One region of the Paenibacillus sp. W2I17 genome, then DNA from elsewhere that is predicted to be linked to it. Evidence: riboswitches for the same ligand, from Rfam matches in the RefSeq annotation. Region 1 holds a riboswitch; the other holds the start of a gene.

The links. A riboswitch is a leader RNA that binds a small molecule or an ion and turns the genes downstream of it on or off. The one in region 1 is predicted to bind glycine.
Region 2: linked by a shared signal. The riboswitch ahead of gcvT (glycine cleavage system aminomethyltransferase GcvT) and the one ahead of sdaAB (L-serine ammonia-lyase, iron-sulfur-dependent subunit beta) in region 1 are both predicted to bind glycine.

The regions. Positions count from the first base shown of each region.
Region 1 is NZ_JAUSXM010000001.1:4,081,474-4,085,899, reverse strand. Features, by position in the region: gene QF041_RS18210 (sensor histidine kinase) at 1-105, shown strand, start outside; gene QF041_RS18205 (LolA family protein) at 107-1,198, shown strand; glycine riboswitch at 1,348-1,472, shown strand; glycine riboswitch at 1,477-1,612, shown strand; gene sdaAB (L-serine ammonia-lyase, iron-sulfur-dependent subunit beta) at 1,725-2,414, shown strand; gene sdaAA (L-serine ammonia-lyase, iron-sulfur-dependent, subunit alpha) at 2,404-3,381, shown strand; gene QF041_RS18190 (alpha-glycosidase) at 3,565-4,426, opposite strand, start outside.
Region 2 is NZ_JAUSXM010000001.1:6,194,268-6,198,693, forward strand. Features, by position in the region: gene gcvPA (aminomethyl-transferring glycine dehydrogenase subunit GcvPA) at 1-1,343, opposite strand, end outside; gene gcvT (glycine cleavage system aminomethyltransferase GcvT) at 1,340-2,476, opposite strand; glycine riboswitch at 2,693-2,793, opposite strand; glycine riboswitch at 2,797-2,919, opposite strand; gene gcvH (glycine cleavage system protein GcvH) at 3,263-3,655, shown strand; gene QF041_RS27730 (PTS mannitol transporter subunit IIBC) at 4,075-4,426, shown strand, end outside.

The DNA of each region.
Region 1 (4,426 bases):
AAGCACGGAGGGGATATGCGCATGTGGTCATACGAAGGATATGGAACGCTGGCAGCATGCCGATTGCCTGAACATGGAGAATGTAAACGCAGAGAGGGTGGATAAGATGATGAAAAAAGGATGGATGATGCTGGGTACTGCTGTGTTGGCAGGCGCCCTGCTTGGAGGTTGCGCGGAGAAGGATATGCTGGCTATGTCAGGAGATGAGATGATTGAGAAGGTTGTCTCAGCAGAAACAGAACCCGCCTCGTATTATGCGGAAGGTGTGATGAAGATATGGGCAGATGACAAGCTGACTAACACGTTGCAAATTAAGGAATGGGTAGATGGTGAAACCGGACGAAAGCGCACGGAAACATCAGAGAATGGCAATGTCAGTTACGCAGTTAATGATGGAAAGAAGATCATCATATATGAAAAAGAAACAGGGGCAGCATATTCCATGGATGCATCATCCGTGTCACAACAACCTAATCAAACCCAGAAGCAAATATTGCTCGATCAACTAGAGCGGTTACGTACTACGCATGATGTGAATATGATGGGACAGGAGAAACTTCATGGACAGGACGTCATTCATATTGAATTGACACCAAAAGAAGAAGGCGCATTCTCCATATCTTCAGAGTATTGGGTAGATCCCAAAACGTGGATGATTGTCAAAGTAAACAGCGCGTATGGGGATGGAAAATCAGAAATGGTCTATGATCCGATTCAGTATGACCCTGAATTCACAAAGGATACTTTCGTAATTGACATCCCTAAGGAGGTCGATGTGAAGGACTTGAACGATATGATGCAGAATTCCGAAGTGACCCTAGAGGAAGCGGAAAAAGCGTTGGAACAGCCGTTCCTACAGGACATGAGTGGAGAATTCGAACTATCACGGATCGAAATGTCTACATCGCGCGGTGAGCTGAGCAGAGATGAAGTAACCTTGTATTACGTAAGTAACGACAAGGTAGAAGTCAGCCTGACGGTATTCAAGATGCCGGAAGAAAATGTGGACGATACACTAATGCCGGATGAAGCCAAGATTAAGGTTCGTAACACCGAGGGTTCATATATGAAGAGCATTCGGAACATATCATGGAGTGAGAATGGCTTGCGTTACTCCATTATGGGTGAAAACGAAGGATGGACGAAAGAGAAGCTTCAAGCTTGGATAAATGAATTGAAGCTGCCTAATCATTCCTAATGAGTTGATAAAGATGGTAATTATACGTCACTTTTATTGACATATAATGTGTAGCATATTAATCTGTAAGTATATGTACCAGATATGATCCAATTGAACAGAAGACACACGTTCGATGTGAGTTGAACGAGGAAGTGAATATAAGCGGATGATAACGAGCGGGAGAGACCTGGGTTAGCCAAGCAAAATGGCTAGTGTTCAGGCACCGAAGGAGCAAGCCGCTGCGCACCCGGCGCAGTGGTTAATCTCTCAGGTAAATGTACCATCGTTGGACGCAACTCTGGAGAGTGCGCGAACTGCGCCACCCAAGGGGTATATGATCAGTCAGTCCGGTGACCTTGTCTGTAATTGCAGACAATGCACCTTGTCGTGAGACACTGCTGATTGTGAAACTCTCAGGTATCGAGGACAGAGAGAGGGCCTGAGGCCTTCTTCTGTCCTTTTTTGATGTCATCATTCAGCAAAAAAGGAACATTACGGCATGGAATCTGGATGGAAATGACGAATTTAATTGGAGGGTTACAAGGTGCGATTTAAAGATGTTTTCTCAATAATTGGTCCGTCCATGACGGGGCCTTCAAGTTCACATACAGCTGGAGCAGCAAGGCTGGGAAGAATCGCTCGACAGTGGCTAGGATGTACGCCAGATCGTGCCCGGCTGACGTTATACGGTTCATTCGCTGATACGTATCAGGGGCACGGAACAGATCTGGCACTGATTGGCGGTCTGCTGGATTATGTCACAGACGATCCGCGTATCCCGGATGCAGAGCAATACGCAGAGGAAGCGGGCATGGAGGTTGAGTTTTATACAAGTGGCCTGCCTGCTCCTCATCCAAATACGGTCAAAATTGAGTTGTGGCATGGAGAACGTGCCTGCTCCTTAATCGGTGCATCCATTGGTGGTGGAAGCGTATCGGTGCATGCGATGAATGATTTTCGTGTTCAGATTAGTGGTGAGTTTCCGACACTTGTTCTGCGACATGCGGACAAAGCGGGGGTGCTCGCCTCGGTAACGTCCACGATCAGTTCATCCGGGGTTAACATCGGGTATATGCAGGTGGACCGGAAAGCCCGTGATGGCGAAGCGCTTACCGCGATGGAAATGGATGGTGTGCCTAATCCCGATATGCTCAAGCGTCTAAAGGAGCTCGACCATGTGCTGGACATTCGTGTTATCGATTTGAAGAGAGGAGTTGGTTCGGATGCGGTTTAAACATTTGCACGAACTGAATACGATCTGTACAGCGGAATCCAAAACAATTGCACAGCTGATGATCGAGGAGCAGGTTCAGGAGACCAATACACCAGAAGCAGATGTTGTGAAGCAGATGTCTGAATATTATCAAGTGATGAAGGAAGCGGTACGCAAAGGGTTAACGGAAGATACAACATCACGCAGTGGGTTAACGGGTGGAGACGGCAAAAAAATGGCCGAGTACATCCGCAAGGGTGAGACTTGTTCAGGAGATGCTTCCGCACTTGCCATGGCGTATGCCCTGTGTGTATCTGAAGTGAATGCCTCCATGGGTCGGATCGTGGCAACACCAACAGCCGGTTCCTGCGGCATCATCCCCGGTGTGTTTATTAGCTCACAGGAGCGATTTGGCTGGACGGACGAACATTTGGTGAACGGGTTGTTCTGTGCGGGAGCGATTGGTTATGTTATTGCCAACAATTCATTTATCTCCGGTGCCGAGGGTGGCTGTCAGGCGGAAGTGGGTTCTGCAATCGGCATGGCTGCGGGTGCCATGGTTGAACTGCGTGGAGGTACACCGGAACAGGTCGTTCATGCCGTAGGCTTGGCGTTAAAAAATACACTGGGCCTTATCTGCGATCCGGTCGCAGGCCTTGTTGAAATCCCGTGCATCGTCCGTAATGGACTGGGTGCAGTTACGGCGCTGGCTGCGGCTGACATGGCCCTGGCCGGAGTGCGTAGTGCTATTCCGTCAGATGAAGTCATCGACGTCATGCTGGAAGTAGGCAGTGCGATGCCGAGCCGCCATCGGGAGACAGCCCAGGGCGGACTGGCCCAGACACCAACCGGCCGCAAAATGATGCAGAAGTTGGCTAAACCAAAGGCAAAGCGTGCCGAGCCTGAGCAGGAGTCAAAGCCAGCGGATTCTGACACAACTACAAGTGGGGCGGACAATGCTCAAATGGACAAGGATACTCAGGTTTAAGCTGAACCGGGACCACCGATATATAAATAGTGACATTATTATGTATAACGGCGAATACAAAAATACAAAACAAGCGTCCGTGAACCCGAATCAGGGTTCTGCAGGACGCTTGTTTTATGCTGCCAGATGAAGCGAAGATAGGCTATTTAGATGTGGCTCAGATGTATGATGTGTATTATAACTCTAGTCCTGACTCACAGCCGTACTCAATACGGCATATCCATACGCGGGCAGTTCAATGGCGAGTACGCCATCTTCCTGGGCGGTACGATGGTTTCCGCCAAATAACTCGGTCCATTCCTCGTCCCCAGCCTCCAGCTCGACAATAGCCGTCTCTTCTGATCGATTGAACAGAACCAAAATGCGTTCCTCCTCATTTTGTCGCTCAAATACCAGTTGGCTGCCATCGGGACGAGCCTGCAGGAAACGAACGGTGCCTTCTGCACGCAGGGCAGGATGAGCATGACGCAGGGAGATCAGTTTCTGATAAAAGTCGAACAGCTCTCGGTCCTGCTTCGCTTCATCCCATTCCATGCATTTACGGCAGCCCGGATCATGTTCGCCATCCATGCCAATCTCGTCTCCGTAATAGATGCATGGCGCTCCCATGTAACTGAACTGGAATAACGCAGCCAGCTTCATCTTGCGCTGGTCGCCTTCACACAGCGTGAGCAGTCGCGGGGTGTCGTGGCTGTCCAGCAAGTTAAACGCCACTTCGCTAGCCTGAAGCGGATAACGGGATAACTGTCGCCCGATGGAGTTTGCGAACTGTTCGGCGTGCATTGTATTTTTCACAAAGAAAGCATTCACGGCATCGGTAAACGGATAGTTCATAGACGCATCGAACTGGTCGCCTTGCAGCCAGGAAGAAGACTCGTTCCATACTTCCCCCAGAATGTAGGCATCCGGATTAGCCGCTTTGACTACACGGCGGAAATCACGCCAGAATGCATCGTCCACTTCGTCTGCCACATCCAGCCGCCATCCGTCCGCACCCACTTCCTTGATCCAGTACTCAGCAACCTCCAGCAGATAGGCCTTAACC
Region 2 (4,426 bases), 2.1 Mb from region 1:
TCCAATGCTCGTGCGAATTCGTCAATCTCTTCCTTACTGCGTCGTTCGGTAACAGCAATCAGCATATGTCCGGCAAGCTCCGGGTAATCACGTCCGAGTTCGTAACCACCAATAAAGCCCGCATCCAGCAATTTCAACTGAAGGGCATCCACGTCGGTTCCTTCAGGAAGCTTAATAACAAACTCATTAAATGTTGGTGCATTAAAAGTAAGGCTAACTCCAGGAATCGCAGTTAATGTATTGAGGGTGTAATGACTCTTTTGCAAATTCAGATCCGCGACATCGATCATGCCCTGTTTACCCATGATGGACATATACACAGATGCGCTGAGTGCAAGCAAAGCCTGGTTGGAACAGATATTGGATGTCGCCTTTTCGCGGCGGATGTGCTGTTCACGTGCTTGCAGTGTCAGTACAAAACCACGCTTGCCGTTGCGATCCGTTGTTTGGCCTACAATTCGGCCAGGAATTCGGCGCATATGAGGCTGGGATACGGCGAAATATCCGCATGTTGGGCCGCCGAGTGAAGCGGCGATGCCGAGGGGCTGCGCATCACCTACAACGATGTCGGCACCCAGCTTGCCTGGGGCTTCCAGCAGACCCAGCGATAGCGGGTTAGCACTTACAACGAGCAGGCCCTTGTGCGCATGCACGAGGTCAGCGGCTTGCTTCACATTTTCCACTGCACCAAAGAAGTTCGGGCTCTGGATCATGACAGCAGCGGTATCGTCCGATATGGCGGCTTGCAGGGCATCCCAATCAGTGACGCCATCCTTATAACCAATCTCGACAATCTCCAAACTCAATCCGTGCGCATACGCCTGCAATACCTGACGGGCTTCCGGATGAACGGTACGGGATACGATGAGCTGTTTGCGACGAGTTGCCGCTGCGGCCAGGTTTCCTGCTTCGGCAAAGGCAGTTGCACCGTCATACATACTGGCATTGGCCACAGCCATACCGGTTAATTCACAGATGTAGGATTGAAATTCGAAAATGGCCTGTAGTTCACCTTGGCTGATCTCAGGCTGATAAGGTGTGTAGGCAGTGTAGAACTCGGAACGGGATATGACATGATTGATGACGGAAGGAACATGATGATCATATATACCTGCGCCGAGGAAGCTGGCGTGTGTTTCGAAATTGGCGTTGGCGCCAGCTTGTTTGGACATATGACGTGTCAGCGCATATTCATCGAGTTTGGAGGATACGGGCAGCTCGCCCTGATAACGAATCTCCTGCGGAATGTCCTGAAACAGATCCTCCAGCGTATCCACACCGATGGTTGCGAGCATGGCGCTCTGATCTTGCTCAGTCATGGGAATGTAACGGTGCTTGCTCATGCTTGATCAGCTCCTTGAGTAGGTGTCTTCGACGTACGTGTCCGTTTATGAAAAGGGGTCTTCACGACCTCGGCTTTTAGTTTCTTGCCGCGGATCTCAATCTCAAGCGGGGTTCCCAGCGCAGCGTATTTGCTGTCGATGAGGGCAAGCCCCAGATTACGCTTCAATGTAGGTGATTGCGTGCCTGTTGTCACTTCACCAATCTGTACGCCTTCGGCGTAAATCGGATAGTGGGGGCGAGGAATACCACGCTCCAGCACTTCGATGCCGACCAGTTTGCGGGCGAGCCCGTCAGTTTTTTGCTGTAACAAGGCTTCGTGTCCGATAAAAGGTCCGGCGTTCAGCTTCACAAACATGCCAACGCCAGCCTCAAGCGGAGAGATGGTTGCCGACAGTTCCTGTCCATACAGGGGGAGCCTTGCTTCAAAGCGCAGTGTATCCCGGGCACCAAGTCCGGTTGGTACGAGTCCGTGACCTTCACCGGCTTTCATTAATCCATTCCAGACCACAGCAGCCTGGTCCGCAGGAACATATAGTTCAAAGCCATCTTCACCGGTATAACCGGTACGGGACAACAGTAATTTTACTCCGCATACTTCAGCATCCTGCACAAAACGAAACGGTTCAATCGAGCTTACATCCGTATCTGTAACTTTCCCGATAATGTCTACAGCCAGTGGACCTTGCAAGGCGAGCAGCGCCGTCTGCTCCGAATCGTTGGTCATGCTTACGCCAGGGATCAAGTGCTCTTGCAGCCACGCCCAATCCTTGTTGATGTTGGAGGCGTTAACAACGAGCATATAATGCTGATCTTCCAGCTTATACACAAGCAGATCATCCACCACACCGCCATCTGGATAACACATCAGGGTGTACTGGGCTTGACCGGGAACCAGCGTGGTCACATCATTGGTCGTCATTTGTTGCAAAAAAACTTCAGCCTGCTCACCCTGTACTGTGAATTCGCCCATATGGGATACATCAAACAGTCCCGCGCGCTCGCGTACGGCTTCATGTTCTTTCTGGATTCCGCTAAATTGTACCGGAAGCTCCCAGCCTCCAAAATCAATGCACCGTACGCCTTCGTATTGCTGATACAGTGGGAAGAGTGGTGTTCTAAGCAAATCGGACATCAAATCACCTCGTCATGGGCCGTCAGCCGGCCGGATATACAATCGTGGATCAATGAACCAGGGTATTTTTAAATTTTCAGCTAGATACTTTCATCACATAAGTATGGTAAGGCAGCTATGACAGCGCCGATCTGAATCCTGTTTTTCGTTTTTTGGGAAAAAGGAAAAGGACAGGCCAAAGAATCGGCATGCCAAGTAGCACGCTGTATTCTAAGGCTCTGTCCCTTGTACCTGAGAGTTACCCCGCTACGTTGTGCAGCAGGTTTCCCCTTGGGTGATCATAACGCCCGCACAGGGCGAATAGATGCTCTCCAGAGTTGCGTCCCGTAAAAGTCCTTTTGCCTGAGAGATTCACCCCCGCTTATCGGTGGTTTACTCCTTCGGCGTTACCTCATGTGCATCCCGAATCGGGTGTCACGGGTAATCTCTCCCTTTACATTCATCCGCGGGTATAACATAGTCCAATAAACACATTTACTCCTCTCATTAAAACGTGAATCCACTACTGATGTCAAGAACGATATCATAGATAATGATTAAAAACCGAATATTTAATATTATTTTAATAATATTGTTCGTGTATTTATAAAGAGTGCGCTTACTATTCTAATATTCACCAGTATATGAAGAAAGAGTGTAATCCGGTTACAGGATTTAGAGGTGTTCAGCAAATAAATTGTGAGGTATCTTGACATTTGATTCAAAAATATCATACGCTATGTTCTGGGAAAAAGGTTAAGGTCAAAGAACGCATGTACTCATTAATGAAAAGCGAGGCGGATATCGATGAGCGAATTGAAAAGTGATTTCCTGTACAGTGAAGAGCACGAATGGGTGCAAACCGTAGGGGAGGATACTGTACGTATTGGCATTACCGAGTTCGCGCAGCATCAGCTGGGTGACATTGTGTTTGTGGAATTGCCTGACCTTGAAACTAATGTAAAAGCAGAAGACAGCATTGGAACGATCGAATCGGTCAAAACGGTTTCGGACTTGTTTTCTCCAGTCACTGGTTCAATCATTGCGGTGAATGATTCGTTGCAGGACTCACCTGAACTGGTAAACAGCTCTCCTTACGAGGAAGGCTGGATGATCGAGATTCGTGTTGAGGGAGATCTGTCTGCAGCATTGTCCACATTGATGAATGCAGATGCGTATCGCAAACATACCGAAGAATAGAATCAATGAACTTGTACTTATTAACATATGATTTTATAGAAAAATGAGATGTGCTTCATGTTATTGCGACCTGTGTGAGCTTGATGCTTGCACAGGTTTTTTTGTGCTTTCCAAGGAACGTTGTGAATACTGATTCAGGCAGATTGTGATGCAAATTGTCTGATTAGACCAAGCTATAGGTTAGAAAATGATTTTGGAAATGATAAAAGTCATAGGCGAGAAAAGCCTTATGTACCAATGAGTTCAGCCATTATGCATAGATAAAAACGATTACATAACCTAATGTTGTCATCATTGTTCATGACGAAAGTACGCTTTCATTTCATTGAACAGGAGAGCATTCTCGCTTAGGATTACAGCAGGGGAGAAATGATACCCCTTTCATAATCATAATCACTTGATCCAAGGAGGATAATACAATGAGTAATTTGGACCAATCGTCCAATTCCAAAGGTGGGCTACGGGTTGGTGTTCAGCGTTTTGGCCGATTCCTGAGTGGTATGGTCATGCCGAATATGGGAGCGTTCATCGCCTGGGGATTAATTACGGCTCTGTTCATTCCAACAGGCTGGTTCCCTAACGAGACGCTTGCCCAGCTAGTCGATCCGATGATCAAATATTTGCTGCCACTGTTAATCGGTTACACCGGGGGTACGATGGTGCATGGCCAGCGTGGTGGTGTCGTGGGTGCCATTATGACCATTGGGGTCATCGTGGGTAGCGATATTCCGATGTTCCTCGGGGCCATGATCGCTGGACCTCTGGCAGCAT